Regions from separate parts of the Paenibacillus sp. FSL H7-0357 genome, predicted to be linked through region 2. Evidence: riboswitches for the same ligand, from Rfam matches in the RefSeq annotation. Region 2 holds a riboswitch; the other holds the start of a gene.
The links. Region 2 has a riboswitch for S-adenosylmethionine ahead of metA (homoserine O-acetyltransferase MetA). Riboswitches for the same ligand answer to the same signal wherever they lie in the genome.

Region 1: another riboswitch for S-adenosylmethionine. It lies ahead of H70357_RS27980 (methionine ABC transporter ATP-binding protein); the one in region 2 lies ahead of metA (homoserine O-acetyltransferase MetA).

What each region holds. Positions count from the first base shown of each region.
Region 1 covers NZ_CP009241.1:6,333,716-6,348,994, reverse strand. The annotation lists gene H70357_RS28030 (hypothetical protein) at 67-513, shown strand; gene H70357_RS28025 (transglutaminase domain-containing protein) at 550-1,695, shown strand; gene H70357_RS28020 (peptidoglycan D,D-transpeptidase FtsI family protein) at 1,918-4,029, shown strand; gene H70357_RS28015 (Cof-type HAD-IIB family hydrolase) at 4,102-4,839, shown strand; gene H70357_RS28010 (DUF456 domain-containing protein) at 4,874-5,356, shown strand; gene H70357_RS28005 (putative polysaccharide biosynthesis protein) at 5,378-7,003, shown strand; gene H70357_RS28000 (thioredoxin family protein) at 7,111-7,455, shown strand; gene H70357_RS27995 (COX15/CtaA family protein) at 7,564-8,496, shown strand; gene H70357_RS27990 (UbiD family decarboxylase) at 8,595-10,379, shown strand; gene H70357_RS27985 (Cthe_2314 family HEPN domain-containing protein) at 10,515-11,255, shown strand; SAM riboswitch class I at 11,345-11,487, shown strand; gene H70357_RS27980 (methionine ABC transporter ATP-binding protein) at 11,590-12,606, shown strand; gene H70357_RS27975 (methionine ABC transporter permease) at 12,645-13,274, shown strand; gene H70357_RS27970 (MetQ/NlpA family ABC transporter substrate-binding protein) at 13,327-14,205, shown strand; gene H70357_RS27965 (NifU family protein) at 14,434-14,682, opposite strand; gene H70357_RS27960 (YuzB family protein) at 14,765-15,019, shown strand; gene H70357_RS27955 (NAD(P)/FAD-dependent oxidoreductase) at 15,054-15,279, opposite strand, start outside.
Region 2 covers NZ_CP009241.1:2,172,687-2,187,965, forward strand. The annotation lists gene H70357_RS09470 (cobalt-precorrin-5B (C(1))-methyltransferase) at 1-927, shown strand, start outside; gene H70357_RS09475 (bifunctional cobalt-precorrin-7 (C(5))-methyltransferase/cobalt-precorrin-6B (C(15))-methyltransferase) at 920-2,149, shown strand; gene cobI (precorrin-2 C(20)-methyltransferase) at 3,126-3,836, shown strand; gene cobM (precorrin-4 C(11)-methyltransferase) at 3,833-4,636, shown strand; gene H70357_RS09490 (cobalt-precorrin 5A hydrolase) at 4,629-5,744, shown strand; gene H70357_RS09495 (cobyrinic acid a,c-diamide synthase CobB) at 5,737-7,485, shown strand; gene H70357_RS09500 (ROK family protein) at 7,706-8,587, shown strand; gene H70357_RS09505 (HRDC domain-containing protein) at 8,797-9,813, shown strand; gene H70357_RS09510 (immunity 53 family protein) at 10,031-10,327, shown strand; gene corA (magnesium/cobalt transporter CorA) at 10,425-11,360, opposite strand; SAM riboswitch class I at 11,786-11,919, shown strand; gene metA (homoserine O-acetyltransferase MetA) at 12,038-12,955, shown strand; gene H70357_RS09525 (aminotransferase class I/II-fold pyridoxal phosphate-dependent enzyme) at 13,021-14,199, shown strand; gene H70357_RS09530 (hypothetical protein) at 14,214-14,402, shown strand; gene mqnC (cyclic dehypoxanthinyl futalosine synthase) at 14,757-15,279, shown strand, end outside.

The DNA of each region.
Region 1 (15,279 bases), 3.5 Mb from region 2:
AATTAGTATTAATGGGGACTCGCTCCCTGGTGTAACGAAATTTTTGATAGGGGTGTTGGGAAATTGATGGATCCGGAAGTATGGTCACAGTTTATCAGAGAAAATTGGCTAGTTATCGTTATTGCGCTTGTACTGCTGTTTGCCGTTGTTAATCTGGTCAAGACGGTTCTGAAATGGGCGATTGTTATTGTTATCGTTGCGGGTCTGTTCATTTACAGCGGGGTTACAATGGATCAGATTGGAGACGCTGTGAATAAGGTGGCGGATGGAACGGTCAGCACCCTGAAGAGCGAAGCGCAGGAAGTTATGCTGAAAGAAGCGAAAGAAGCAAAATATACTTCAGGCGGTGACGGTACGTTTACGATCACAACACCCAATCTTGAAGTGAAGGGTGCAGCCGGTGAGGATAAAGTGGAAGTGACCTTCCGCGGAGTCAGTCTTGGGAAGTGGAGTGTTAACGATACTACCAAAAGCTTTATTGATGAAGCCCGGAAGAATGGGGCCGGGAATTAAAATACAAGCTGATGCGAAAGAAAGGGAGGGGAGGTTATGCTGAACAGCTGGATGGACAGTATTAGTGATGCCAATATCATCACTATCCTCCTTCTGCTGATAGTGCTCTTCTCGCTGCTGCAGGGCTGGAGCCGGGGGTTTGGCCGCTCAGCGGGAGGGCTGTTTGGGCTGCTCGGAACCGGGCTGCTTGCCATAGCTGCGTTGGCCCTGGCCATTCCGGCTGCCTTTTACCTCTCGCCCCGTGTACAGACCTGGGCAGGTGGAATTGAGCTTCCGAATATCCAATTAAGCCAGTGGCAGCAGCTATACTATACGGCGGTGTCCGTTCTGGCGGGTTCGCCGCTTGTGCGTTTTTTGCTGCTGCTGCTCTTGTCCTACAGTCTCATCCGCCTGCTGCTGGGACTGCTGTTTATGCTGCTTCCGATTTCCCTTCCGCGCCTTTCGGGCAGGTCCGGAAACAGGAAGATTACGCAGGTGAGCCGTCTCAGCGGAGCTGTCATCGGTCTGGCTACCGGCCTTGTGCGCGCCCTGTTGCTTGTTTTTGCCTTGTACATCGGCGTAGGCTTGAATCCGGACAGCACGTTCAGCCGTTATGTGGAATCATCCCCGATCTACCGGCAAAGCGCATCTGCGGTCTTCGAACCCCTTACCGGTGAGAATGTGCGCAGTAAGTTGCCGGTTCTGACCAAGGCGGTTGCCGCCGAGATGACGGATATCCTCCGGCGGAAATACGAAGTGCTCGACCATGAGATTTCACCCGACATCGTGGGTGCTGCCTCTGATATAGCGGGACAAGCCGGCGACGATGAGAAGAAGGCCAGACTGCTGTATGATTGGGTCGGCTCCAGGATCTCTTATGATTATGCCAAAGCCGAGAATTATGAGCAGAACCGGATTTGGAAGGAGCAGACTCCGCAGGATACCTTTGATACCCGGATCGGTGTATGTATTGATTATGCACGTCTTTATGCAGTGATGGCCCGCTCCCAGGGGCTTCAAGTGCGCGTAGTGACCGGTCAGGGCTACGACGGCCAAGGGGGATCCGGGCCCCATGCCTGGAATGAAGTGTACATCACAGACCGGCAGGCCTGGATTCCACTCGATTCCACCTGGGCAGTCAGCGGGGATTGGTTTAATCCCAAGGATTTCGATAAAACCCATGTCAAAGAAAGTATGCTCTGAGCAAGGAAGCGGAATGCCTTGATTCTATGATACAATACAGCATGTGAAACGATGTTGAAGAATAATATGAACACTCTCGTGCGCACACTGGCCGCACGTGCAATTTTTGATGCCTGTGACCGGGAATCGTGACTGGACTAAGCGCCTGTAAGGAACTTTCGGCCTTACATGGAGTCAGCACAGGTACAAAGGTTTATTTTAGATGTAGAGGAGTGAAAAACTGTGAGTTTTTTCCGTAAGCAGGCCTCACCCCCAGAGGAAAGCAACAGCAAAAGTTCGCTTGGCCTACGGATCAATGTATTCTTTTTTAGCACATTTGTTATCTTTTGTGTAATCATTGTCCGTCTTGCCGTTTTACAGTTCGTCGAAGGGCCAACTCTGACTGAGGTGGAGACAAGCCGTGATACCAAAAATGTGCCGCTCGCCGCAATAAGAGGGAACATTCGTGCAGCGGGAGGGGAGCCCATCGCTTACTCGACTTCTGTGCAGTCGCTTTATATTACACTTACTAAAGAATATACAGCCAAGGTTACGGATAAGGTGACGGGAGAAACCGTGCTTACGCCGGAGGCGCAGGCCCAATCAGATGCCCTTGCGGCCAAGCTGGTTAAGGACTTTAGCGCCTATGGTGATCCGAATGCTGAGAAGCTGACTGAAAAAGATATTATTGATTCCCTGGATTTGTATTTCCGGAAATATTCGGGTTTTATGGCGCGGCGCATCAAGGCTGGTCTTACTTCGCAGGAAGTGGCCTACTTTATGGAGCACAAGAGCGAATATCCCGGACTTGAGATTGTGGAGGAAAGCAACCGGCATTATGACAAGGAATCTGTAGCCGCACAGACTGTCGGATATATCAAACCCTTTAAGTCGTCCAACAGCTTGAATATTTATAAGAATATTCAGAATGCGATGAAACAGTTGGATGCGGACCCCGGCCTTACTTATAAAGACGATGAATTTGTCGGATTCGATGGCCTGGAACTGCAGTATCAGCGGGAGCTGCGCGGCAAGAACGGATATCAGGTGATCTCGGTGAGTCCGCAGAATATGGCTGAGAAGGTGGAGGCGGTCGTGCCCCCTGTCAAGGGTAACGATGTCTGGATGACGATCAACAAGAACATTCAGCTCAAGACCGAGCAGGCCATTACAGAGCAAATCAGATGGCTGCACTCGAATTCGGTACAAGGCAAGACACACCCGAATGCATTGACCGGCTATGCCGTAGCTATGGAAGTCGATACCGGCAATATTGTTGCGATGGCCAGCATGCCTGATTATGACACCAATGTGTGGACTGCCGAGAAAATGGACACCGAGGTATGGAAGAAAATAATGGGCAACTACCAGAACGGAACCATTACACCGTATTCCTCCGGGATGTCGGGTCATGAGTTCGGCTCCACGGTGCTGCTCGGTTCAACCATCAAGCCTCTGAGTGTGCTTGTAGGACTGAATGAAGGCTTCTTTACTACTTCGACTATCTATACAGACAGAGGGATTGCCCACTTCGGGAAAAATGACAAATCCTCCGTGCGAAATTCTTCCGGCCACGTGTATGGCCCTATGGACCCGTCCAGAGCGATTGAGAAATCCTCCAATGCGTTCATGGTGGACATGGTTGGCAAGAAATTGTGGGAGAAATATCATAGTGAAGGTATAAATATCTGGGATAAATATATGAAGGAATTCGGCCTCGGTGTATCTACAAAAAGCGGACTGCCCAATGAGTATCTCGGACAGATCAACTATACCGATACCAAGGCTGCCGGCAGTGCCCAGGCTGCGCTGGTCTATGCTTCATTCGGACAGCAAGGACGCTATACGGTCCTGCAGCTCGCCCAATACGTAACGACACTGGCGAATGAAGGAGTACGGATCAAGCCGCAGCTGGTCAGCAAAATCACCGATGCCAAGGGTAACGTGGTTAAACAGTTCAAACGCGAGGTACTTGATGAAGTTACAACCTTTGATAAATCCTACTGGAACGAAATCAAAAAGGGCATGAACAGTGATGTTACTGCGTTTAATGACTTCCCTTATGACTTTGCCCGCAAAACGGGAACCTCACAGCAGCTGGGTAAAGGGGAATTGCGCGATAACGGGGTATTTATTGCCTATGCCCCGCGCGAGAATCCCAAGCTTGCTGTAGCGGTTGTTATTCCGGAGGGCGGGTTCGGCTCCAGCAGTGCCGCTCCGGTTGCACGAAAAATATTTGACGCGTACGACTATGAGTATGGATTGGATGGAGTGCCGAAGAAAAGTCTGAAAACCGATGCCAATGCAGAGGGCTCAGACTCGGCAAGCGGCACAGACGGAACGACGAACAACTGACGCGGCTATGCTGCCGGGTCGAGTGACCAAATAATAGCTCTTGAAATGAGCATACAAATTGGAGGGGTGGCAATGACTGCCAAATACCGCCTGTTAGCACTGGATATGGATGGAACCTTACTGAATGATGAACAAATCATTACCCCAAAAACGGTAGAATGGATTCAAAAGGCAGTTGATGCAGGCGTTCACGTCTGTCTCTCCACAGGCCGCGCCTCCAAAAGCGCCATGCCTTATGCTGAACAGCTTGGACTTAAGACTCCGATGATTATGGTGAATGGTAGTGAAGTATGGCGGGCTCCGTATGAGCTGTACCGCCGCTCGCTGATGGACCCGGTGCTGGTGCAGCAGATGTATGACATTGCCCAGGAATACGATATCTGGTTCTGGGCGTATTCGGTGGATGAAGTGTACAACCGGAACAACTGGGATGGGGAGATTCTGAGCAGGGAATGGCTCAAGTTTGGTTATTCCACAGAGGATGATGAGATCCGCCATAAGCTGCTGATGCGGCTTCAGGATATGGGCGGTCTCGAAATTACCAATTCATCGCCGCATAATCTGGAGATCAATCCGCTTGGTGTCAATAAGGCATCCGGTATACGCGAGGTTTGCCAGCTGCTGGGTCTCGAAATGTCACAGGTTGTTGCCGTTGGCGATAGTCTGAACGATCTGGCTGCCATCCAGCAGGCCGGATTTGGGGTTGCTATGGGCAACGCCCAGGAGACCGTCAAGCAGGAGGCGGATGCTGTGGTAGCGTCCAATAATGACGATGGAATTGCTGAAGTGATTCAAAAGTATATCCTGTAGTAAGTGCGACCAAAACCTTTAAGGAGATGAGCCAATGGCCATTCTGGGTTGGATTCTGATTATTGCTTTAATCGCGGTCGGACTGGCCGGGGCTGTATACCCGATTCTACCTGGTGCGCTGGCGATTTATCTGGCCTTCTTTGTATACGGGTGGTTCTTCAGCTTCGAACCTTTCGGAGTCTGGTTTTGGTTGTTCCAGACGCTGATTGTAATTATCTTGTTTGTGGCTGATTACGTTGTCGGGGCTTGGGGAGTCAAGAAATTTGGTGGCTCGCGCGCCTCAGTCATCGGCAGCACCATCGGTCTGATTCTGGGGCCGATTCTGACGCCTATCGGTCTGATCCTCGGTCCGTTTATCGGGGCCTTTGTAGGTGAACTGATGGCTGGCTCAAATCCCGGCAAAGCGGTCAAGGTCAGCTTCGGTGCATTGCTTGGCTTATTCAGCAGTACGGTAGTCAAAATCATACTGCAAATTGCCATGGTGGTCCTTTTCTTTATCTGGATCGTAATAAATTAACAGCGAAGAAGGCGAAACAGTTTGTCCAAGAAAGAATCTTTTGTCAAAGGCACGCTTATTCTAGCCGCTGCCGCGCTCGTGGCCCGGGTGCTCGGGCTTGTCCAGCGGGTGCCGCTGGAGCATTTATTCGATGATATCGGGAACGCTTCGTTCACGCAGGCGAACAACGTCTACCTGCTGCTGCTGCCGCTGGCCACAGCCGGAATCCCCAGCACACTAAGTAAAATGGTATCCGAGCGTTATGCCCTGAACCGGCCGCATGAAGCGCAGCAGGTGTACCGGGCCGCACTTATATTCGCCGCTATTGTAGGTGTGCTGATGAGTACAATCTTGTACATAGCTGCTCCTTATTATGCGGAACATACCAAGGTTCCAGAGAGCACCCTGGCCATTCGGGCGATTGCACCGGCACTGCTGCTGTTCCCCTGCATCGCGATGATGCGCGGTTATTTCCAGGGACGCAACAATATGATGGCTGGAGGAATCTCGCAAATTGTCGAGCAGATTGCCCGGGTATCCACGGCCGTGCTGCTCGCTTTTATTTTGCTCCGCCAGGGATACAGCAATACATGGATGGCAGCCGGCGCGTCATTCGGCAGTGTGCTCGGCAGTATCGGCGCATTTGGCGTCATGTTGTATTATGCAATAAAGCTGCGCCGCAGTGAGGAGCAAGTGGCCCTCTATAAAACCAATGAAGCCAAATTGCCGCTGCTGGGTATTTACAAGGATATTTTTAAGCTTTCTATACCCATTGTGTTATCTTCAATTACGGTTCCGGTAGTGAACTTTATCGATACTTCCTTCATTGTGCCATTGCTTAGTGGGCAAATCGGTATGGCAGAAGCGACCCAGGCTTTGGCGATTTTTGGCAGCCGGGCGCAGAGTATCGCGGGAATACCTCCTGTGTTGTCCATTGCGCTAAGCACCTCGCTGATTCCGATTATCTCAGCGGCCTACGCCCGGCGTGATGAAGAGCACTTGAAACGCCAGGTGACGCTCGCGATGCGCATTTCGATATTAACGGGAACACCAATTGTACTTGCTCTCGTTGTATCAGCCTATTCTGTGAACGGACTGATCTTCAGCAGTCTTGACGGCAGCGGGATTGTTGCGATGCTGACGCTTGGTACGATTTTTCAGATTACAATGATGACGACCAACTCCATTCTGCTGGGAATGGGGAAATCACGAATTTCCATGTATTATGTGATGGCAGGTCTTCTCGTGAAGTTAGGTTCAAACTTCCTGCTGAGCCGCGCCTTCGGGATATACGGCATTATTGCAGCAACGGCGCTTTGCTTCTTCATCATTACTTATCTTAATCTGCGCATGCTCAAAACCATTGTTCCTTTTGAGATTATGGGTAAACGCTGGGGCGGATTCACCGTTGCGGTTCTCGCTTCCGGCGGAATTGGCTACGGCCTGAACGAAGCGGGAGTGATGCTGACCCATCTGATGCCTGCACGGCTTGCTTTCCTGATTACCTGTCTGGTTGTAGGTGCAGCTGTTGTTGTAATTTATCTTGTACTCCTGATTGTGCTGGGTGTGCTAAGCCGCCAGGAGGTTGCCAGTTATCCGCGTGCTTTGCAGAAGCTGCTCAAACCACTGATGAAGCTTCAGCCTGAACGTGTTCGTACTAACGAATAATGCTATGATTAATGTCTTATTTCGTCTATTTTATTTGACTTCCTGAGCACATTTTGCTTCACTTAAAGGGTAACCGACTCAATGATGAAGAAAGGATTGGATAATCCATGGATAAAATTTCTTCCCCTGCGGAATTTCAGGTAGCGATTCAATCACCGCGCTTGAGCGTAGCTGTATTCAAGGCGGATTGGTGCTCCGATTGCAAGTTTATTGATCCTTTTATGCCTGAAGTAGAGCAGAAATACGATGGACGTCTTACGCTTGTCGAAGTAGATGTCGATGCGGTAGGCGATGTCAGCCAGGAACAGAACATTCTTGGAATTCCCAGCTTTGTCGCTTACACCGACGGCCGTGAGCTAGTAAGATTCGTTAATAAGCTGCGCAAATCCCGTGAGGAAATTGAGAATTTTCTGAATACGGCGCTTGAGGTTTATCTGAGTATTCACAAGTAATGAAGTTTGCACACCGCTTTCGCCTTGATAGAGCAGAAGCGGTGTTTTTTTAATCTTTCTTCCCTTATATTATCCAGTTCATTCCTATGAAAATTGCGGGTGATCCTATTGACGACAAATCAATTGAAAACGCTTAGCTATATCACTTGCCTCACAATGTTTTTCGCCTTGCTTGGAGGCGCTGTGGTCACGAAGACGGGATCGGGACTGGAGTGCGGACATGATTGGCCGCTCTGCCACGGAAAGCTGATTCCAGCCTATACCGTGGGATCAATGATCGAGTACACCCACCGCTTGTTCAGTGGGTTGGCGGGTTTGGTGTCGTTAATATCGATGTTTGCTTTTTGGCGTTATGCCCGCAGACAGAAGGAACTGCTTGTTTATGCTGGGCTGACACTTTTTTTTGTAGTGGTACAGGGTGGAATGGGAGCGCTTGCGGTCATGCAAGCGCAGTCAGCTGCGGTGATGGCGCTGCATATGGGCTTCTCTTTAATAGCTTTCGCCAGCTCACTCATGCTCGCGCTGGGTACGAAGCGCGAGCATGAATCTAGAGCCGTAGAGGAGGCTTACGGGCAAGGGGTAAGCCGGGGGTTCCGCAACTTAACGTGGTTTACGGCGTTATATTCATATATTGTCGTTTATATCGGAGCTTATGTTAGCCACACGGATTCACAGGGAGGCTGCTCCGGCTGGCCGCTCTGCAATGGGGAATGGATTCCCGAGCTGTCTGGTGGTGTAGGCATAGTATTTGTACACCGGGTTGCGGCGGCACTGCTGTTTGTTCTAATCGCACTGCTTGGACATTTAGCCTATTGGAAACACAGAGCATGGCCTGAGCTGAGGGCTCTGGGCGTTGCCGCGGTTGTGCTCTGTCTGCTGCAGGTACTCAGCGGTGCGGCTGTGGTGCATACGCTGTATAACGAACAATTGTACATATTTGCTGCGCTGGCCCATATTTTGCTGATTGCTGGACTGTTCGGAGTCTTGTGCTACATGAGTGTGCGTGTATGGCAGCTGAGCAGAAAGAATAAATCAAACTAAATGCAGGGGAAATGTTCGTCTGTCCTGTATCGTTAGTTCTCAGTAAGACTGCCAATCAGACTTTGGGCACTCAGCCAGGTTTGAGGAGGAACAATAAAGTGGGATACGATAATTTGCGTCAATGGATCGAGCAGTTGAGAAAGGATAAGGATCTCGCTGTGATTGATACTCCGGTGGACCCTTATCTTGAACTGGCGGAGATTCATCGGCGTGTGGTACGGGAAGAAGGGCCGGCATTGCTCTTTACCCATGTAAAAGGAACCCCTTTTCCGGTCGCGACAAATTTATTCGGGACGGTCCGCAGGGTAAACCAGGCATTTGGGACCCGGCCCGAGCAGCTGATGAAGTCGCTGACGGGGGCGGTGGAAACTTTGCTGCCGCCCACCCCCTCGGCGATATGGAAAGAAAAAGGCCTGCTGTATGATCTGCTCAAGGTAGGCGTCAAAGATGTGCCCCAGGGTGAAGCGCCTGTGCTGGGCATATGCCGCAGTACCGACCCGCTGCAGGAATTGCCCAGAATCACAAGCTGGCACGAGGATGGCGGGCCGCTGATCACCCTCCCGTTAGTATATACCGAGAGTATTACCAATCCGTTGAACCGTAACCTTGGAATGTACCGTGTGCAAATTTATGATGACAATACAACAGGTGTCCATTGGCAAATCCATAAAGGCGGCGGTTTTCATCACCGTGAGGCTGAACTGCTCGGCGAGGCTCTGCCAGTCTCCGTATTTCTCGGCGGCCCGCCGGCGCTGATTGCCGCAGCCATTGCTCCCCTGCCGGAGCGGCTGCCTGAACTGCTGCTGGCTTCGCTAATGCTGGGCCGTCGGCTGCCCATGGTTAAGGATCCCATGGGCGGACACCGGATTCCCGCTGAATCCGAATTCGCCATCCGCGGTCTTGTAACGCCGCTGGAACGTCGCCCGGAGGGACCTTTCGGAGATCCCTATGGATATTATTCCCGGCAGCATGATTTCCCTGTCCTGCATGTTCAGCGGATGTGGCACCGCAAGGATGCGATTTATCCGGCAACGATTGCCGGCAAACCCCGCCAGGAGGATTATTATTTGAAGGATTTTCTTCAGCGCCTCCTGTCCCCGGCCTATCCGCTGCTGATGCCGTCAGTCAAGGCACTGTGGTCTTATACCGAAGCCGGCTCGCATTCGCTGGCATCCGCCGTTGTGCGCGAAAGCTATTCGCGCGAAGCGCTGGCATCGGCTTTCCGCATTCTGGGAGAAGGCCAGCTGTCTTTGACCAAATTTCTGCTGCTGACGAATGAACCGGTGGATCTTTGCGATTTCCCCAAGCTGCTGGAGACGGTACTGGAGCGTTTCGATCCGCAAACTGATCTGGTTGTGCTGAATAATACGGCTCAAGATACCTCGGATTATACCGGACACAAGCTGAACCGCGGCAGTAAAGGCGTAATGATGGGCATCGGATCCCCGGTTCGGGTGCTTCCCCGTACCTATAATGAGGGAGTGCTTCCCGGAATTACCGGCGTTGTTCCTTATTGCGGAGGATGTTTAACGGTATCGGGTGCATCCTATATAGACGACCCTGAGCTTCCGCTGAGACTGATCGCCGAACTGCGCCAGAACGAAACGGAATGGCCGCTTGTCATACTGGTGGATCACGCCGCTGAAACCGCTCAGACGCAAACCTCCTTTCTGTGGACTGTGTTCACCCGGTTTAATCCGGCGAGCGATATTTACGCAGAATCCAAGGTTAACCGCCATCACATTGGCTATAAGCTGCCAATTGTTATCGACGCCCGCATGAAGCCTGATTATCCGGATGAGCTGGAACCGTGCGGGGATATTGTGAAGGTGGTCGACCAAAACTGGAAGAACTATTTCCCGATGCTCACAAAACTAAGTTAATGCTTCCGAAATTAGTTTTGTACGAAGAAGAATCAGGAAGAATTGCTCACAAAACTAAGCGAATGCTTCCGAAGCGAGTTTTGTACGAAGTAGATTCAGGATGTAATGCTTACAAAACTTTAAGGAGGACAAAACATGCTGCGGATATTACTGGGAGAACCGCCGCGCGAGAACGGCGGTGTACTGGCTGAAGCCATGGATAACATGGCGAAGCTTGCAGCGATGCTGCGCAAGGAAATGAACGCGCATGAGGACCACGACCATGAATACCGCAAGCTGGAGATATGGACGCGCGGGCTGATTTCCTCCCTGGACGAGTTGGAGCAAAGCTGGTTCGCGGCAGCCTTTTACCGGAAATTGGTTGTTGCCGGTTATATGGATGATATGACGGTGATCGAGCAGGGCGATTATGCCAGGTATGTTTATTTTTATAAAAACGGCTTTATTCGTGTCTTCTCACTGCTGGACAAGCTTGGAACTGTATTGAACAGTCTGTATAATCTCAACACGACCAAGGTCAAAGCCCATTTCTCATATTTCACCGTGCTGCGGCAATTTCAATTGCTCAAAGCGCATGCGCCGCTGGCGGAAGAACTGGAGAATATCAAGAACTCTTACCGGGAGCCGCTGCAGAATCTGCGCAAACGCCGCAACGCCGAAGTTCATTATATGAATGCGGAAATGCAGGATGATCTCTGGCAAAGACATCAAGGTCTGCATGACAAAATTCAGCTTGAAGATTTGGACAGTCATCTGGAGGATTTGAAGCAGTGCCTCGAGATGGTGTGCAAATCTTTAAGCGCTTCGTTCCGTTACAGCAATGAGCAGTGGCGTAAAAACGCGGCAGCCTTGAAAGCAGGGGACGGCTCCAAGTAAAACTTTCCCTTTGACAAAAAACCTGAAAATTACTATACTTAGGCATGCATTCGTTTCTCACAGAGAACGGCAACTAATTTCATATCATAATCTTATCGAGAGCGGCGGAGGGATAGGCCCGATGAAGCCCGGCAACCGATTTGTGTAATACGCGTCAACCCGCGTTTTAGATGAATGTCATGGTGCTAATTCCTACAATACCGCGCGGTTTGCGGTCTTTGGCAGATGAGAAGGCATTGTTAATAAACGCACAGGGCCTCTTGCGATCTGCAATCGATCGTAAGAGGTCTTTTTGATGTTATAGAAATAGAAATTAAAGAGAGGGGGACAGCAATTGATAGAGCTAAAAGGTTTAACCAAGGTCTACGGAAAAGGCAGCAAGGCCGCTACAGCGCTCTGGGATCTGAACCTGTCCATCAAAAAAGGTGAGGTTTTTGGAGTAATCGGCCATTCTGGAGCGGGAAAAAGCACCCTAATCCGTTGCATTAACCTGCTGGAGCGTCCGACAGAGGGTGAGGTATGGGTGAACGGTGTGGATCTGACGGCGCTGAATCAGAGGCAATTGCAGGTGCAGCGGCGTAAAATCGGAATGATTTTTCAGCATTTCAATTTGCTCACTTCGGCTACAGTATACGATAATATCGCTTTTCCGCTGCGGCTGATGGGCACTCCGGGAAAAGAAATTGACCATAAAGTGAAGGAACTGATAACACTGGTTGGTCTCGAACAACATCTGAACAAATATCCTGCCCAGCTGTCCGGTGGACAGAAGCAGCGGGTGGGCGTGGCCCGTGCCTTGGCTAGTGATCCCGATGTGCTGCTATGCGACGAAGCGACCTCGGCGCTGGATCCGCAGACAACGGATTCCATCCTGCGTCTGCTGCTCGATATCAACAAGCGATTTAATCTGACGATTGTGCTGATTACGCATGAAATGCATGTCATACAGAGCATCTGTGACCGGGTCGCAGTCATTCATGGCGGCGGTATTATCGAGCAGGGGGATGTCGCAGAGGTATTCCTGAAGCCCAAGCATGAAGTAACCAAGGAGTTTATCCGTAGTGAAACTCAGCAGGACGGGCCTCTTCGGGCGGCCATTGATGCAGTGAACGGTGATTTCGGCAAGGCCGTCAAGATTACCTTTTTGGGACAAAAAACGTACGAGTCTACCTTGTCCCATGTGGCCCGCGATACCGGGGTCAACTTTGCGATTTTACAGGGGACAATCTCCACAATTAAAGATGTGCCTTATGGCCAGCTGATTGTCCGTTTTGAAGGGTCTCCTGAAGCGGTTGAAGCCACAATCGCCGAGTTAACGGCGCAGGGGCTTGATGTGGAGGTGATTTCATAGTGGGCGGCTTGAATTTTAATACGATTAATTGGGAAGAAATGCTTGATGCTACAGTGGCTACACTAAAAATGTTGGCATTTTCCGGAATATTCACAATTATTCTTGGTTTACCACTCGGAATTGTGTTATATTTATGGGGAAGATCAAATAACATTGTTATCAGGGTTATTTACTCGGTATTATCACTACTTGTAAACATCCTGCGTTCCGTTCCATTTCTCATTCTAATGGTAGCATTGATTCCTTTCAGCAAGTCGATTATGGGGACTTCGATAGGTGTGCTCGGTACGATTCCGGCGCTGGTCATCGGTGCGGCTCCGTTTTTTGCCAGACTGGTGGAGACGGCACTGCGTGAGGTTGACCGGGGCGTGATTGAAGCAGCACAAGGAATGGGAGCTTCTACAGGGCAGATCGTTATGCGTGTACTTTTGCCCGAGGCTCGTCCAGGCTTGCTTGCCGGAGTGACCATCACTCTCGTTACGCTCGTTTCCTACACCGCGATGTCGGGGATGATCGGCGGCGGCGGTCTTGGTGACCTGGCAATCCGCTACGGTTATTACCGGTATGAGAAAGAAGTTATGATTATCTCCGTAGTGCTGATGGTTATACTAGTTCAGCTGCTGCAAATGGCCGGAGACCGGCTGGTCAGATTTTTTACCCGGAAATAAGGTACGTCCATATATAGCCTTATTCATACATTTATTAAAGGGGGATTTACAGATGAAGAAAGTACTGCTCACATTTTTCAGCTTGACCTTGGTATTGGTGCTGGCTGCTTGCGGCAACAATAACAATACCAATAACGTGGCCAATTCCGCCGCAACGAATGCACCAACAACAGATGCTTCTGCAGAGCCAACGACCGAACCGGCTGCAGAACCTGTAACCCTCGTGGTCGGCGCATCTCCTGTGCCGCATGCTGAAATTCTCAAGGCTATCGCTCCGCTGCTTGAAGCACAAGGCATCAAGCTGGAGATCAAAGAATTTACAGACTATATCCTGCCGAACACACAGCTTGCCGAAAAGGCACTGGATGCGAACTTCTTCCAGCACAAGCCTTACCTTGATGACCAGAACAAAAAGAACGGCTCGGATCTGGTATCGGTAACTGCTGTTCACGTTGAACCTTTCGGCGCTTATTCCAAAAAAATCAAATCAATTGACGAACTGGCTGACGGCGCGAAAGTAGCCATTCCGAACGATGCCACCAACGGTGGACGCGCACTGATTCTGCTGGCTAAAAACGGCCTGATCACCTTGAAAGACGATACTAATATCACTTCCACCAAAGCGGATATTACCGAAAACAAAAAGAAACTTGAGATCATTGAATTGGATGCAGCAATGCTGCCACGCCAGCTTGATGAAGTGGATATTGCTCTGATCAACACCAACTTTGCACTTGAAGCCGGCCTTGTTCCAACCAAAGATGCATTGTTCATTGAAGGAGCAGATTCCCCTTACGCCAACCTGCTGGTATCCCGTCCTGATAACAAGGATTCCGATGCTATCCAGAAGCTGGCTGCAGCTCTGAACTCTGCGGAAGCTAAAGCATTTATCGAAGAGAAATACGAAGGTGCGATTATCCCTGCATTTTAAGCTGCTGCCTTAGCTGACTTAACAGAATTACAACGACGGAAAACCCCGCATGCCAGAAATAGGCATGCGGGGTTTTTAGTACTCCGGTTGTTGCGAAATGTGAAATCCTCTATAATACATATAACAAGTGGAAACGGCTTCGCCGTAGTGTGAAGCCTATAAATTCTTATAGTTCAAAAAAATCCCGGGTCTTCTTCTCAGAAGATCCGGGATCGGTATCAAACGGGATTAGAATACTTGAACAACTTCTTCTACGCCTTCTACTTCTTCAAGGAGGGCGCGTTCGATCCCGGCTTTCAACGTGATCGTGGAGCTGGGGCAACTGCCGCAGGCACCCATAAGCTTCAACTTAACAATGCCGTCTTCAACATCGATCAGTTCGACGTCACCGCCATCGCGCTGCAGGAACGGACGAAGTTTATCGAGCACTTCCAGTACTTCATCATACATGGTGGTGCTTTGTACATTCTCACTCATTTCTCAATCACTCCTTTCGTAAGTTCATTATAGTACAAAAAGTTAAAAAATAAAATGGTTAGTGCAGAATAGGGAGAGCATCATGAGACCAATTATTGAATTTTGTGCCAGTAATATTGGCCATGGCACGGAACCGCTGAAAAAAAAGCTGGAACAAAATCCGGAATACGATGTCATTGAATACGGTTGTCTGAACAACTGCGGCGAGTGCTACCTGCAGCCATTCGCCATGGTTGACGGCGAGATTATTGAAGCAGCTTCTCCGGAGGAACTGGAAGCAGCCATCGAGGCCGCAATTAAGGAACAGGAAGCATGGGACAATCTGGAACTGGACTAGTCAAAGGCTAGTCCTATCCTTGGCCTACCTTAACTTAACCCAAAGGCCGTTTGGACATCCACAATACGCCGCTTTTCAGCAGACGGGGGACACGTCCCATGACGGAGCGGCGGCCCATCAGCCCGAAACCGGCATGTTTGCCCAGGGAACCAAGCGTTCCCTTCAGCTTGATCGCATGGAGCTTCGGTGTTTCGCCGCGCCACAGCGCCTGAAGGACATGTGCTACCTGTTCCCCTTGCGCTCCGGCTGCCTGAGCACTT
Region 2 (15,279 bases):
CGTCAGGATAATTTCACGGCAATCTGTGCCACGGTGAAGGATGCCGGGGATGATCCGGATGCCACTCACCGGGCCTGGATCGAGGCCACTGTCAGTTGGCTGGAACATCCCGGTGTGGAGATTGACGGCGGGCGGGGCGTCGGCAGAGTAACGAAGCCGGGGCTGCCGGTAGGGGTAGGAGAAGCCGCGATTAATCCGGTGCCCCGTCGTATGATTCTGGAAGCTGTATCCGAGGTGCTGGAAGAGCATGGCGCCGCCCGGGGACTGCGGGTGGTAATCAGTGTGCCCGAAGGCGAAGCCATTGCGCTCAAGACACTCAATCCGCGCCTAGGCATCGTAGGCGGTATTTCGATACTCGGCACAAGGGGAGTGGTTACGCCGTTCTCCACTGAAGCCTATAAGGCGAGTGTGGTTCAGGCCATATCGGTTGCAGCTGCTACAGGGAACAGGGGCCTGATCCTCACTACCGGCGGCAGCAGTGAAAAATATGCCATGGCAATGTTCCCGGAGCTTCCGGAGGAAGCTTTTATCCAGATGGGCGAATACGTGGGGTTCTCTCTCGGCCATGCCAAAGCCTATGGATTCAGCAAGGTGACGCTTGTCGGTATGGCGGGCAAATATTCCAAAGTAGCACAGGGTGCCATGCTGATTCATTCAAAAAATGCACCGGTTGATTTCGGTTTTTTGTCCCAAGTAGCGTCCGAAGCCGGGGCTGACGAAGAACTGGTGCAGGAGATTGCTGCCGCCAATACGGCTTCGCAGGTTGTGGACATGATGACGGAGGCCGGGAATTACGCTTTTTTTGAACAATTATGCCTTCATGCCTGCAGACATTGCCTGATTCACATGAATGGGGAGATGACGGTAGAAATGGTGCTGATCACGATGAAAGGCCGAGTGCTGGGAAGGGCGGAAATCTGTGGCTAATGTAATTTATATCATCGGTATCGGCGAGGATGGCGCAGGCGGGCTGACGCCGGGTAGCTTGAGAAAAGTGCAGGAGAGCGAGGTACTGCTCGGCGGGGAGAGGCAACTGTCGTTTTTCAGCCGGTACGATGGGGAAAAGATCACGCTGCAGGGCGGGCTGAAGCCTTTTGCCGATAAGCTGGAGGGATTGTGGAAAGCAGGAAAACGTATTGCTGTGCTGGCTTCGGGGGATCCGCTGTTTTTTGGGATTGGCGGCTACCTTGCCAAAAGGTTCGGGCCGGAGCAGGTCGAAGTGATTCCGTATTACAGCAGTGTGCAGCTTGCTTTTTCCCGGCTGGGTGACAGCTGGCAGGATGCAGAGCTTATCAGTCTGCACGGCAGGCCGATTAACGGGCTGGCCCAGCGGATTGACGGCAGGCAGAAGATTGCTCTTTTGACGGATGAAGTCAATACTCCTGCGCGGATTGCAGCTTACCTGCGGGAGTTTGGCATGACAGAGTATCAGCCTTTTGTCTGCGAGCGGCTGGGCGGCCCGGAAGAGGTCTGCCGGTTCTGGGAACTGGAGGAGCTGGAGCAGGCGGAGTTTGCAGCACTAAATGTAGTGATTCTGCGGCGGAAGCCGGGAAGTACGGTGGAGGTGCGGCGCGGATTCGCATATCCCGATGGGGTGTTCCAGCAGCGAAAGCCGGAAAAGGGCCTGATTACCAAACGGGAGGTCCGCGCTTTTGTCCTGTCGGAGCTGTATCTGTCCGAGGATGCGATTGTCTGGGATATCGGCTCCGGCTCCGGTGCAGTAGCGGTGGAGTGTGCGCGGATTGCCCGTCTTGGCAGGGTCTATGCCCTGGAAAAAGGGGCAGATAATCTGCCCAACATTGAAGCCAACCGCCGGAAGTTTCGTGCGGATTTTGCAATTATCCATGAAAAAGCCCCGCAGGGGCTGGATAAGCTTCCAGACCCTGACGCTGTGTTCATCGGCGGCAGCGGCGGTGAGCTGGCAGCTATAATTGCACATAGTGCGGCCCGGCTGCGGCCCGGAGGGCGGATCGTTGTGGGAGCCATCACGATTGAGACGCTGCATGGCAGCATGGAGGCACTGGCACTCGCCGGATTTGTTCCGGAAGTAACGATGCTGCAGGCCTCGCGGGGCAAACCGATTCTTGGCATGACCCGGTTTGAAGGGATGAATCCCGTCTATGTGGTCAGCGGCCAAAAGACGGTTTAACCGATGAACGCTGCAGGGCAGCGGAAGATAGGTATGAGGCGGACATCGGCTGCGGTGCGAAAAAGATAAAGTTGTGAATGCGGCTATGGTGCGAAGAGGGTAACGATACGAGGACGATTAGACGGCTACGATGCGAAGAAGGTAGCGATATGAGGACGACTAGACGGCCACGGTGCGAAGAAGGTGGCGATACGAAGATGACTAGACGGCCACGATATTTAGTAGGTAACGTCACGAAGTTAGCTACGAGCAGAGGCGGACCGCAGCGACGTTATTTTATCAATGAGCTTTAGTTTTCCAAGTAAACGGACCCCAGCGCCGCTATTTCATTCGCTGGGCTGTACCGTGGAGGTAAATGATGCTAATAACGTCTCTGGAGTCCGAGAAGAGCGAAAAACAGCAAGAAATCTGCAAATAGCGCCTCTCCAGTCCGCGTAGCCACCAGGTGCTCGAATCATGAGCGATGGACCAAGCATTCTGTGCTAGTCCTCCCCTTGAGAAACTGAGTGCTGCATCCAGCAGCTGCAAGGGAATCAACTGACCATCGTCCGGATATGCAATCGGCAATCTAGAGCGAAGCACATGGAAGATTAGTCCATATCTGAGTTAGTCACTACCAGATTTAGTTACTAATAGCTTCAGTCCATACGTGCACCCGTGCGTGCCAATCCGAACTCTTATATGCATACCTGTGCCGCAAAATGCCAGGCCGTACATACACGAAACTGTCGCAGCATAAATCCCTCCTGCCATAGGCAGTAGTGACCTAAAGATATATCCAAGTAAACATTCAGCTCAATAAAAGGAGAAACTGGAGATGACAAACAATCAAGCGGAACCGCAGCTGGTGCCCACAAGCGGGCAGTATACTGCCGGTGAAGAGACAGCCCAAGCGATGGCCCAAACTGCTGTGGAAGAGTATGAGTTTGTTGACGGCCAGCTGGAGGCCGAGAATGCATTTGAGTCTAAGGCTGCTTTGCTGGCTGTAGGTACCTTGTATGGAGTGGGTGTCGGTCCCGGGGACCCGGAGCTGATTACGGTCAAAGCCTGCCGTCTGTTGAAAGAATGTCCGGTGATCGCCTATCCGGCTGCCAAAAAAGGCGGTAAATCCTATGCACAGGAGATCGTCGACACCTATGTAAATGAGGACGAAAAGGTCATGCTGGGACTTGTGTTTCCGATGACTAAAGACCCTGTGCAGCTGGAGAACGGGTGGCGCTGGACTGTGGAGCTGTGCTGGAATGAGCTGCGCCTTGGCAATGATGTTGCTTTTGTGACGGAGGGTGACCCCAATCTGTACAGCACCTTTATTCATCTGGCCCGTTTAATGCAAGAGCAGCATCCCGTTGTGCCGATTGTATCGGTTCCCGGAATTTCATCGGTGCTGGGTGCCGCTGCGGCACTCGAACAGCCGCTTGCCGACGGCGATCAGCGGGTGGGTATTATTCCGGCTACCGATGACCGCGAGGCGCTGAAGGAAGCGCTGCTGCATCATGATACTGTAGTGTTCCTTAAGGTGGCGAAGGTGCTTGATCTGGTGCTGGAGGTGCTGGATGAACTGGGTCTTGGAGGAAAAGCGTCCGTTGTCACCAAGGTGACTTCTCCCTATGAGACCGTCTGGCGGGATGCCCGCGAGCTGCGCGGCTCGGATCTGGAGTATTTGAGTCTGATGGTGGTGAGCAAATGACGGAAGTACAGCTGGAACCTAAGGTCTACATCGTCGGGGCAGGACCCGGCGATCCTGAGCTGATTACCGTTAAGGGCAGCCGTATTCTGCGCTCGGCCGATCTCGTATTGTACGCCGATTCGCTGGTCAGTGAAGAGCTGATCTCCAGCGCGAAGCCTGGTGCTGAGGTGCTGCAAAGCTCAGGGATGGATCTGGAGCGACAGGTGGAGCTGATGGCAGAAGCGGTGCAGGCCGGCAAAAGCGTAGCACGTGTGCATACAGGCGACCCCTCGATGTATGGTGCGATCCTGGAGCAGATGTCGCTGCTGAAGCTGTGCGGCGTCGGCTATGAGATCGTGCCGGGTGTCAGCTCTGTTTTTGCCTCAGCGGCGGCACTTGGCGCGGAGCTGACGGTGCCGGAGCTGACGCAGACGGTCATTCTGACCCGTGCCGAAGGACGCACGCCCGTGCCCGAGCGCGAGCAGTTGCGCCGTCTGGCCAGCCATCACTGCACGGTGGCACTGTTCCTCAGCGCTTCACTGGCCGGACATGCGGCGGAGGAATTCCTCGCCGCCGGATGGAGTCCGGACACGCCTGTGGCTGTGGTCAAACGGGCCACCTGGCCGGATCAGCAGATTCTGCGGACAACGGTAGAGAGACTGGAGGCTGACCTGCGTGAAGCGGGCATTACGATGCATGCGATGATTCTGGCCGGCTGGGCACTGGATCCCGGGCTGGTCGACCGCGATGCTCACCGCTCAAAGCTGTACGACAAGACGTTTACCCACGGCTGCCGGGAAGGGACCGGCAATCATGGATAAGAAATATGCGGCTGTCGCCATTACACGTAACGGCATTAAGCTTGCGCTGACGCTGGGGGAGCAACTGGGCGGTACCGAAGTATTCTGCTACGCCAAGTACAGCGGGGAGCTTGAAGAGCTACCGGGGGAACGCCGGATATTTGCTGAGCCGCTAAAAGAGCTGCTGCCGGTTCTATTCCGACGTTATGAGGCTTTGATTCTTTTCTTCTCGCTTGGCGCAGCGGTAAGATTAGCTGCGCCTTTACTGCAGGATAAAAAAACCGACCCCGCCGTCATCGTGATTGACGAACGCGGAGAGCATGTAATCAGCATGCTCTCCGGCCATTTAGGCGGGGCCAACAGGCTGACACTGCAGATTGCCGGGCTGCTGGGCAGCCATCCGGTGATCACGACCGCCTCGGATGTTCAGGGGACGTTCGCGGCGGATTTGCTCGGCCATGAATTCGGCTGGCGGCCGGAGAGCTTCACCCACATGAAGGCGGTGAGCGCCGCCTTGGTGAACGGCGAGCGGGTAGCCTTCCTGCAGGAGCACGGGGAGTGCGGCTGGCTGCACCCCGGAGCGGCATTGCCCGAGCATGTGCAGCTCTGCGGGGATATGGCTGAAATGCGCGCGGCTTCCTTCAGCGCGGCAATTGTTGTAACCGACCGGCTGCTGAAAGCGCCGGAAGCGGCGGCTTTGCCGGAACGGACCGTAGTGTACCGTCCGCGCAGCCTGGTGCTCGGCCTGGGCTGCAACCGCGGCACTTCGGCGGCGGAGCTGGAAGCCGTGGTGGCGGAAACCCTGGCAGAGCTGGGGCTGTCCCTCCTAAGCGTGCGGAATGCGGCCACTGCCGGGATCAAAGGCGATGAAGCCGGACTGCTCGCTTTGTGCGCCAAGCACGGCTGGGAGCTGGCTTTATATCCGCCGGAGCAGCTGAATACGGTTCCGCTGGACCAGCCGTCGGAAATTGTATTCAAGGCGACCGGAGCATATGGTGTTTGCGAGCCTGCAGCCCTTTTGTCTTCCGGTGCGAAGGACTTGCTTTTGCCCAAGAAAAAAAGCGGCAATGTGACGATTGCCGTGGCCAGGGTTATTTTTGACAGAGGGGAGGCAAATGCAGATGTATGAGTGGGAAGGAGACGGGCTTCCGTTGCAGCGGCGTGCCCGCATCCTTGTAGCCGGTACAGGCAGCGGTTCGGGAAAAACGACTGTAACACTTGGGCTGATACGGGCGTTTGCCCGGCAGGGACTGAATGTACAGGGCTTCAAATGCGGCCCGGATTACATTGATCCGGCCTATCATGCCGCTGTCACCGGACGATCCCCCCGGAATCTTGATTCCTGGATGACCTCAGGCGAGTATTTGCTGGAGTACTTTCTGCGCTCCTCAGCGGAAGCGGATCTTTCGGTGATCGAAGGGGTCATGGGGCTGTATGACGGCAAAGAAGCGACAGGGCTAACCGGCTCAACCGCCGAGATTGCCATCCTGACAGAAAGTCCGGTTTTGCTGGTGCTCGATGTCCGCAGCATGGGCCGCAGTGCGGCGGCAATAGTACTGGGCTTCCAGCAGCTGGAGCTGCGCGTACGTATTGCCGCAGTTATCGTGAACCGCTGCGGCAGCGCCAGCCATTACCAGACGGTGAAGGCGGCGATTGAAGCTGCCTGTGGAATTCCCGTGCTGGGCTGGCTGCTGCGGGATAGCGGGCTCGACATTCCGGAGCGGCATTTGGGCCTGCTGCCCGCCGTTGAGCGGGGGGAGCTGGAGCCCTTGTTCGACCGTGCCGCCGATCTGCTGGCGGAGGGCACCGACCTCTCGGCGCTGCTGCAGCTTGCCGGAGCAGCGCCCCCGCTGCGGCATCCGCTCCTCTTACCGGAGATCCCGCTGGCAGAGATCTCCCTGTTTGGTGACCCTCCACAGGGCGGGTCGCCAGCTGAAGACTACCCGGTGGCGGCGTCCGGATGCCTGCGTGAAGATCAACCGGCAGGCATCGCGGAAACAGGATTACCAACTAATCCTGCTCCCGATTTGCACCTTTCCCGGGGTGTGGAAAGTGAACGGGCAGCTGCTTCCCAGCGGCCAGACCAACCGGAAATCGCTAGCAAATCCGCTGCGATATTCCCAGCCGTATCTCCAAGTAGCCATCTTCCCATCGCTCCGTCACTCGCGTCAGCCAGCTACCAGCCGCCGGTTCACCCCATCCATCCGTCCCTTGTACCAGCCGACTACCGCCCGGTTCTTGCCGTTGCCCATGATGCGGCATTTAATTTCTATTACACCGACAATCTGGAGCTGTTGGTTCGAGCCGGTGCAAGACTGGCTGAATTCAGCCCGCTGCGCGGCGAGGGCATTCCGCCGGATGCGGACGGCATCTATATCGGCGGCGGGTTTCCCGAAGAGTTCGCTTCTGTGATCGCGGGGAACAAGGCTTTCCTGAACGGCATCCGGTCAGCTGCGGCGGGCGGAATGCCGCTCTATGCCGAATGTGGCGGCTATATGGTACTGGCCCGCAGTCTGACCGACCGCAGCGGGAACTTGCATGAGATGGCCGGGATTATTCCGGCCCATACGGTTATGCAGGAGCGTCGTGCGGCGCTTGGTTACCGGGAAGTTACCGCGATCCGGGACTGCCTGCTGCTGCAGCAGGGAGAGACGCTGCGCGGACATGAATTTCATTACTCCGTCATGAGTTATGACCATGGAGAGCCGAGGACCTTTGCGTATGAGAGCAAAGGGAGGGGCGGCAGCCAGCCGGAAGGTTATGTAAGCGGCAATGTGATGGCAGCTTATGCCCATATTCATCTGGCTTCTTATCTGCCGGCCGCCGCACGGTTTGTCGCAGCATGCCGGGCCTATCATGAACGTAAGTAAGCCAGATATTTACCAGCTATGACAAAGGACAAAACAGCTGCTCCGGTTAAACAGGGGATAGCGTGTAATGTCCTTTTTTTCGGAAAACAGAAGTATGTCAACCGCTTGTCATAACCCTGCAACCCACGTATAATAAAGGCAAGAGAGCGCTTCAATATTGTATAACTACCGGTAGAGCCGGTTAACGGCCAGCCGTTCATGGAGAAGGGGGAACACTGCAGTGAAATTGTTGGGAGCGATTGAAGCAGGGGGAACGAAGTTTGTATGCGGAGTGGGGAATGAGGACGGGACGATAATCGACCGGGTCAGCTTTCCAACGACAACGCCCGAAGAGACGATGGGACTCGTGATCGATTATTTTGGCAATAAACAAGTCGACGCCATCGGCATCGGCTCATTTGGACCCATTGATCCGGTGCTGGGAAGCCCTACGTATGGATATATTACGACGACTCCGAAACCTCACTGGGGACAATATAATTTGGTAGGAGCCGTAGGCGGACAATTCAATGTGCCGATCGGTTTTGATACGGATGTGAATGGAGCAGCGTTGGGTGAATACAAATGGGGCGCGGCTCAGGGGCTGGACAGCTGTCTTTATATTACCGTTGGCACAGGCATCGGGGCCGGGGCAGTGGTCGGCGGTGAGCTGATTCACGGCTTATCCCATCCTGAAATGGGGCATATTCTCGTGCCGCGCCATCCGGAGGACAACTTTGCAGGCTTTTGCCCTTATCATGGGGATTGCCTAGAAGGCCTGGCCGCAGGTCCGGCGATCGGCAGCCGTTGGGGCCAGCCGGCAGGCGAACTGCCTGCGGATCACCCGGCTTGGGCCATGGAGGCCCATTATCTGGCGCATGCACTAATGAATTATGTGCTTATTCTGTCTCCGCAGAAGATCGTTATGGGCGGCGGTGTCATGAAGCAAAGTCAGCTGTTCCCGTTAATCCATGCCAAGCTGCAAGAGTTGCTGGGGGGTTATGTGCAGCATCCTGCGCTGAATGAAGGCATCAGCAACTATGTTGTTTCACCACAGCTTGGAGACAATGCCGGACTGTCCGGAGCGCTTGGATTAGCCAAAATGGCATTGGACAGAGCCTAACACAAAAAGAGATTGACTGTTCGGCAATCTATGGTATCCTAGGATTTAACAGTATAGCATTTAAGAGGGAGCACCTCTTTCACGTTCAGCGTGAGAGAGGTGCTTTTTGTGCGTTCAAGGGGTCTATATAGCAGTCGTGCTCTATAGATTGGAAGCTCCGGCGTTGACGCGATCATGCTTGCTGTAAGACGAGGAAGGTAGGGATCGGGATGCAGATCGTATTTATGAACCGGTTGTCGAGAATGTCAGGGGCGGACCAGGAAGCGTTTGCCCAGCTATGGATTGGCGAGGAAGAAGGCAGTTGGAGTGTGGGCTGGCGCGATTTTTCCGGAGCCGAGGAGCTGAGCGACAATATTTGGTATGAGGGCGGCTCATGGAATGAGATGTTATGTGTATACAGGCATGAGCTGGCGGTAAAGATGGGGGACGGCTACCGTCCGTTAATCGACGGCGTATTCCATGAAGAAGAGGGTCTGAACAGCCGTAATCAGGAGCAGCTCAAGCTGCAGCATTACAGCGAACAGCACGCTAACGAAGCCATCTATGAGGAGCTCTGCGCCTGGCGCAGGGGCAGGGCATCCAGTGAGCGCAAAGCGCCTTATATTCTGGCCAGCAACCGTCTGCTGCGGATGCTCAGCGCATTTCTTCCCCGCACGCCGGAGGAACTGCTGCAAATCCCGGGGGTCGGCGAGGGAAAGGCTTCGCAATACGGGGCCGAATGGCTGAACATCACTTCGGGAGCTTCGCGTGATCACAGTTATCCGCTGAGCTGGGTCAACGAGGCTGTTGAAGAGGAAGCTTTCAGCTCATGGCTTTATAAGCAGAAAGAGCTTAAGTACAAGAAACAGCTGGAACGGTTGCGGCTGCGGCGCATAGTGCTCCAGGGGATTGAAAACGGCCTGGGAATGGACCAGCTCAAAACGACGAGCGGGGTTAGCCGCCGTGAAGTGCTCGAAGCGGTAGAAGAACTGGAGAAGGACGGATATTCCGTGGAGAAGCTGATTGAGCTGGAACTACAGGGAATTTCACCAAACGAGCAGGACAGTATATGGACCGCTTATGAACTGTTGGGGGATTCCTTCCTGAAGCCTGTGCTGTATAAAACGTACGGAGAGGAATTTTCACCTGCCGAAGGGCTGGATATGTATTATGAACGGCTGCGGCTGATCCGGATCCGTTTCCGGCGCGGTACGGAGAGCGGAGTGGAGATGGCTACGGGGTTTTAGAATAAGGCTTTCGATGCCGGGGCGAAATGGAGTTGCCTAAGCGAAAGAATTGTAGCTAAGCGGGATTTTCCCCTTGCAGGAGAGAGTTCCGCTTAGGTTTTTTTTCGATTTGTATTACAAAATATGCAAACAGGGTAATGAACATTAACCTTTAGGCAGATGATCAAAGGGGATTTGCGGATTGCCGCTGAACATATTCTGGATTGGAGCTGTATACATGAATGTTTTACAATGGCTTGAAGTGTGGTATTCACGGCAATGTGACGGAGATTGGGAACACAGCCAGGTTGTCAGCATCACGACACTTGATAATCCCGGGTGGTCTGTTGACATTTTTCTGGGGGGAACTGAACTGGAGGATAAAGGTTTTGAACTGCTGAATATTGACAGGTCGGATCTCGACTGGGTATACGGCAAGGTAAGCGATAATATTTTCCAGGGAAGAGGAGGAGTGAACAATTTAGAAGAGATCCTACAAATATTTCAGCAATGGGCAATGCTTAACGAAGATTAGGAAATGATGCTATTCAGCTTCTTCTAAACAAAAAGACGAAGGCTTCCATTCCCTTGCGGTACCGGTGCCTTCGCCTAGCGTATTCGTCCGTTGTTGTTCATAGCCAATCCTTTTTGCGGAAAACAAACAGCATCCCGCAGCCGAGCGTCACCATAACGGCAATAACGCCATAGTAGCCGTACTCTGAATGGGTCTCGGGAATATTGTCAAAGTTCATCCCGTAGATCCCGGTAATTACGGTCAGCGGCATGAATATCGTTGTAATGGCTGTAAATACTCTCATAATTTCGTTGGCACGGTTGGCAATACTCGATTGGTATGCCTCGCGCAAGTTGCCCATAAGATCGCGGTAGGTCTCGAAGGTTTCAGAGATTTTGACCGCATTTTCATAAATATCGCTAAAATACTTCTGCAGCTGGTCATCGATCAGGCGGAGGTCTTTTTTATTTAGGGTGTTGATAACCTCTTTCTGCGGTCCAAGCATCTTCTTCAGCCAGAGAATTTCGCTGCGCAGACCGATAATCTCGCTAAGATGCGATTTCTTGGTATGCATAAGAATATCCTCTTCCAGCTTCTCAATCCGCACTTCAATCCGGTCGCCGACGGAGAAATAGTTATCCACGACAGTGTCGATCAGATGGTACAGGAAGCGGTCCGGCTCGCTGACCTCCTGCTCCCACAGGATGGGTTTCAGCACACGCAGTTCATGGATCTTTTGTTTGGTGACGGTAATAATGTAATGTCTGCCGAGAAACACGTTCAGTGCACGGAGGAAAATCTCCTCGTCATCAAAACGGATACTGTTGACAACTATAAAATAATGGCTTTCATAAATTTCAATCTTCGGGCGCTGCTCCTCTTCGCTGAGGCAATCCTCAACGGCCAGGTCATGCAGATTGTATAGGGGCTGAAGCAGCTCCAAATCCTCAACATCCGCATCAATCCAGTAGAAGCCCTCTGTAGGGGCTGTCAGTGTTTCTTCAATATCCTCAATAGTTGTAAAAACCCCTGCGTTCACCAGCCGGATTTTCATCTGATTCACTCCTTCTGTCCCCGGTCTTCTCCAGGGAGATGCTAATTAAAGCACAGAGAAAAAAATCAGCTTGGCCGGTGGTACAATCAATGAATCAGGCCAAATGACGTTTCGAGAGCATGAAGAAGAACTGCTCCCGCCGCCGGCAAGCTGATGTTAATCCTGTGTGGTAGCTCACTTTGCACGCTTAACTGCGCACCCGGGTCGCCTTCCATTCTTCTCTCACCTCTTCTTTTCGTCATTTATGGTATGAAACACTTGTCTAGTATAACGCCGGGGTATGCCTCTTTCAAGCAAAATTCTTTTCACTTTCAGGGGCTCTTTAGCATTGTATGGACTTGACGAAAAGGAGGTTCATGATTTAAAGTGAATTTTAAGAAAAACAACGTTTGACATTTTAGATTTTTCTAACTGAATACAGCTAAATCTTATCAAGAGCAGGTGGAGGGACTAGCCCGATGAAACCCGGCAACCGGCGTGTGAACGCACGGTGCTAATTCTTGCGGAAGCTTTGCAGGGGATATTTGAATCCCGGCAGAAGTTCTCTGGCAGATGAGAGAGGCACATATGACTGCAAATCTATGACCTTTCTCGCCCGAGAAAGGTCTTTTTTGGTTGTATTTTAAACACAAGCCGTATTAGCGGCACTCAAATTCAGTTAAGGAGTGGACACAACAATGCCAATTAAAATTCCCGACAGCTTGCCGGCCAAAGAGGTATTATCCGGGGAGAATATCTTTGTAATGGATGAAAGCCAGGCCTTCCACCAGGACATCCGCCCCTTGAGAATCGCTATTCTGAATTTAATGCCGACTAAGGAAACGACGGAAACGCAGCTGCTGCGCCTAATCGGAAACTCGCCGCTTCAGGTTGATGTGATTCTGCTGCATCCCAGCTCCCATACCTCCAAGAACACTTCGGCAGAGCACTTGAAGAGCTTTTATAAAACCTTTGACGAAATCAGCCACCGCCGTCTGGATGGATTAATTGTTACCGGCGCCCCGGTAGAACAGATGGAGTTCGAGGATGTGAACTACTGGGAAGAGCTGAAAGAAATCTTCGAATGGAGCAAACACAACGTTACTTCGACCATGCATATCTGTTGGGCTGCCCAGGCAGGATTGTATCACCACTTTGGAGTGCGCAAGGTTAGCTTGGATGAGAAATGCTTCGGAGTTTTCCCGCACACCCTGAGCCATAATAACGTCAAGCTGCTGCGCGGATTTGACGAAGTGTTCCATGTTCCACATTCCCGCCATACCGACATTTCCCGTGAGGATATCCTCGCTAATCCGGATCTGCAGATTTTGGCCGAATCGGAGGAAGCCGGAATTTATCTGGTAGCAACACATGACGGAAGACAGATTTTCGTTACCGGTCATTCTGAATATGATCCTTTTTCCCTCAAATGGGAGTATGACCGGGATGCAGCCAAGGGGATGGATGTCGCACTGCCGAAGCATTACTATCCAAAGGATGATCCGCAGCGCACACCGCCGGCCGTCTGGCGGGCCCATGCCAACTTATTGTTTGCCAATTGGCTCAATTACTATGTATACCAGGAGACCCCTTACGATATTGGTCCAATAATTTAAAAGAGAAGACGTTAGCTGCTTCACACCATATAGAAATGATTACACCACATTTAGGAGGCTTACAGATGGACGAGAAACTTAGGATTGAAAGCAGACTGGCGCAAATTGGCTCGCAGGAAGATCCCGGTACAGGGGCAGTAAATTATCCGATTTATAATGCAACGGCATTCCGCCACCCTAGACTCGGACAAAGCACAGGTTTTGACTACAGCCGCACCAAAAGCCCAACCCGCTCCGTGCTGGAAGAGGCGGCTGCGGAGCTGGAATCCGGGGACGCCGGTTTTGCCTGCAGCTCCGGGATGGCTGCGCTGACCACAGTGTTTGCGCTGTTCGGGCATGGTGACCATCTGGTGGTCTCGCTGGATCTGTACGGGGGCACATACCGGCTGCTGGAGCGGATTCTGTCCAAGTACGGGATCACCGCCTCCTATGTGGATACAAACGATCTTGATGCGCTGGAAGCGGCACGCCTTCCGAATACGAAGGCTGTATTTATTGAAACCCCGACCAATCCGCTGATGATGATTACGGATGTATCAGCCGTGTGTACGTGGGCCCGCCGCCATGGGCTGCTCACAATCGTAGACAATACGCTGCTTACCCCGTTCTTCCAGCGTCCGCTGGAGCTCGGCGCGGATATTATTGTCCACAGTGCCACCAAATATCTGGGTGGCCATAACGATGTCCTTGCGGGTCTTATCGTTACCAAGGGCACCGAGCTGTCGGCAGAAATGGCCATTCTGCATAACTCTCTGGGTGCAGTGCTTGCACCAAATGACAGCTACCAGCTGATGAAAGGCATGAAGACGCTGGCCCTGCGTATGGAGCGGCATGAGAGCAATGCGCTGGAATTGGCTCATTATCTGCTGGAGCACCCGGCTATTGCAGAGGTATTCCATCCGGGGTTGCCTGATCACCCGGGCTACGAGATTCAGAACCGCCAGTCCTCGGGCAACACCGGGATCTTCTCCTTCAAGGTAAAAGACGCCAGATATGTGGAGCCGCTGCTCCGCCATATCCGCCTGATCGCCTTCGCCGAAAGCCTGGGCGGTGTCGAGTCGCTGATGACCTATCCGGCGGTGCAGACCCATGCCGACATTCCGGTCGAAATTCGCGATGCCGTAGGCGTGGATGACCGCCTGCTGCGCTTCTCCGTCGGAATAGAGCATGTGAATGATCTGAAGAGCGATCTCGGCCAGGCGCTGGAAGCAGCGCGGATCGAGCTTGAGGAAGCTGCGAATTAAGGGAAACAACAGGGATGAGCGAGAATGAAAAATCGTTAAAATCCGCTGTCCAACTGCTTCATTTCGGCGGGGGAATCGACCGGAAAGCGAGTCGGTCGAAGACCCTATCACTGATCTGGACCAGGTTCTCGCAGGCAAATGATAAAGGATACAGGCAGCAGCGCCGCTTTATGGCGCTGCTGTTTTATTGTATGCAGAAGTAAATAATGTAAAAAATGTGGAATGAGCGGTAAAAGTGCATCTGAATTTGGCGTATGTGGGCAATGCAGCGGCATGAGCGGTAAAAGTGCGTTTGAATTCACCGTATGCCCACTAAATGGCGGATTTAGAGATTGAACACCTTAGGAGCCCCAGCCCCCAGCAAACTTCCAGATGAAGCTGCGAAGTCCATGCCCTACTTTGAGGGAGGATTTTGCCTCGGCTGAGGAATCGCGTGTACGCAAAAAGTTTCTCAAGCCGCCCGGATTGTGATACGATGAAGAAACGAGCTTATTCAAATGTTATACAAATTTAATTCATCCATCATACTAAATGGGCTTAAGAGGAGGCTGCGAACGATGAGTGCGATAGATCTTATTCTGGATAAGACGCTGAAGGGCGAACGTCTTCAATTGGAGGACACTATCCGGTTGTTCGAGAGCAACGAAATTGAGAAAATGGGCGCTGCCGCAGATATTATTATGAAACGCTGGCACCCGGACCCGCTGGCCACATTTGTGATCGGCCGCAATATTAACTACACTAATGTGTGCGATGTATACTGCCGTTTCTGCGCATTTTACCGCAGACCCGGATCCGAGGAGGGCTATGTGCTTCCGGATGAGACCATCTATCAAAAAATTGCCGAAACCATAGCCGTAAACGGTACGGAAATCCTCATGCAGGGCGGCACGAATCCGAATCTGCCGTTCAGCTACTATACGGATTTGCTGCGTGGCATTAAGCAGCGTTTCCCGGAAATTACAATGCATTCCTTCTCCCCGGCGGAGATTATGAAGATGAAGGAAGTGTCCGGCCTTTCTCTGGAAGAGGTAGTGCGGGAGATTCATGCCGCAGGACTAGATTCGCTACCAGGCGGTG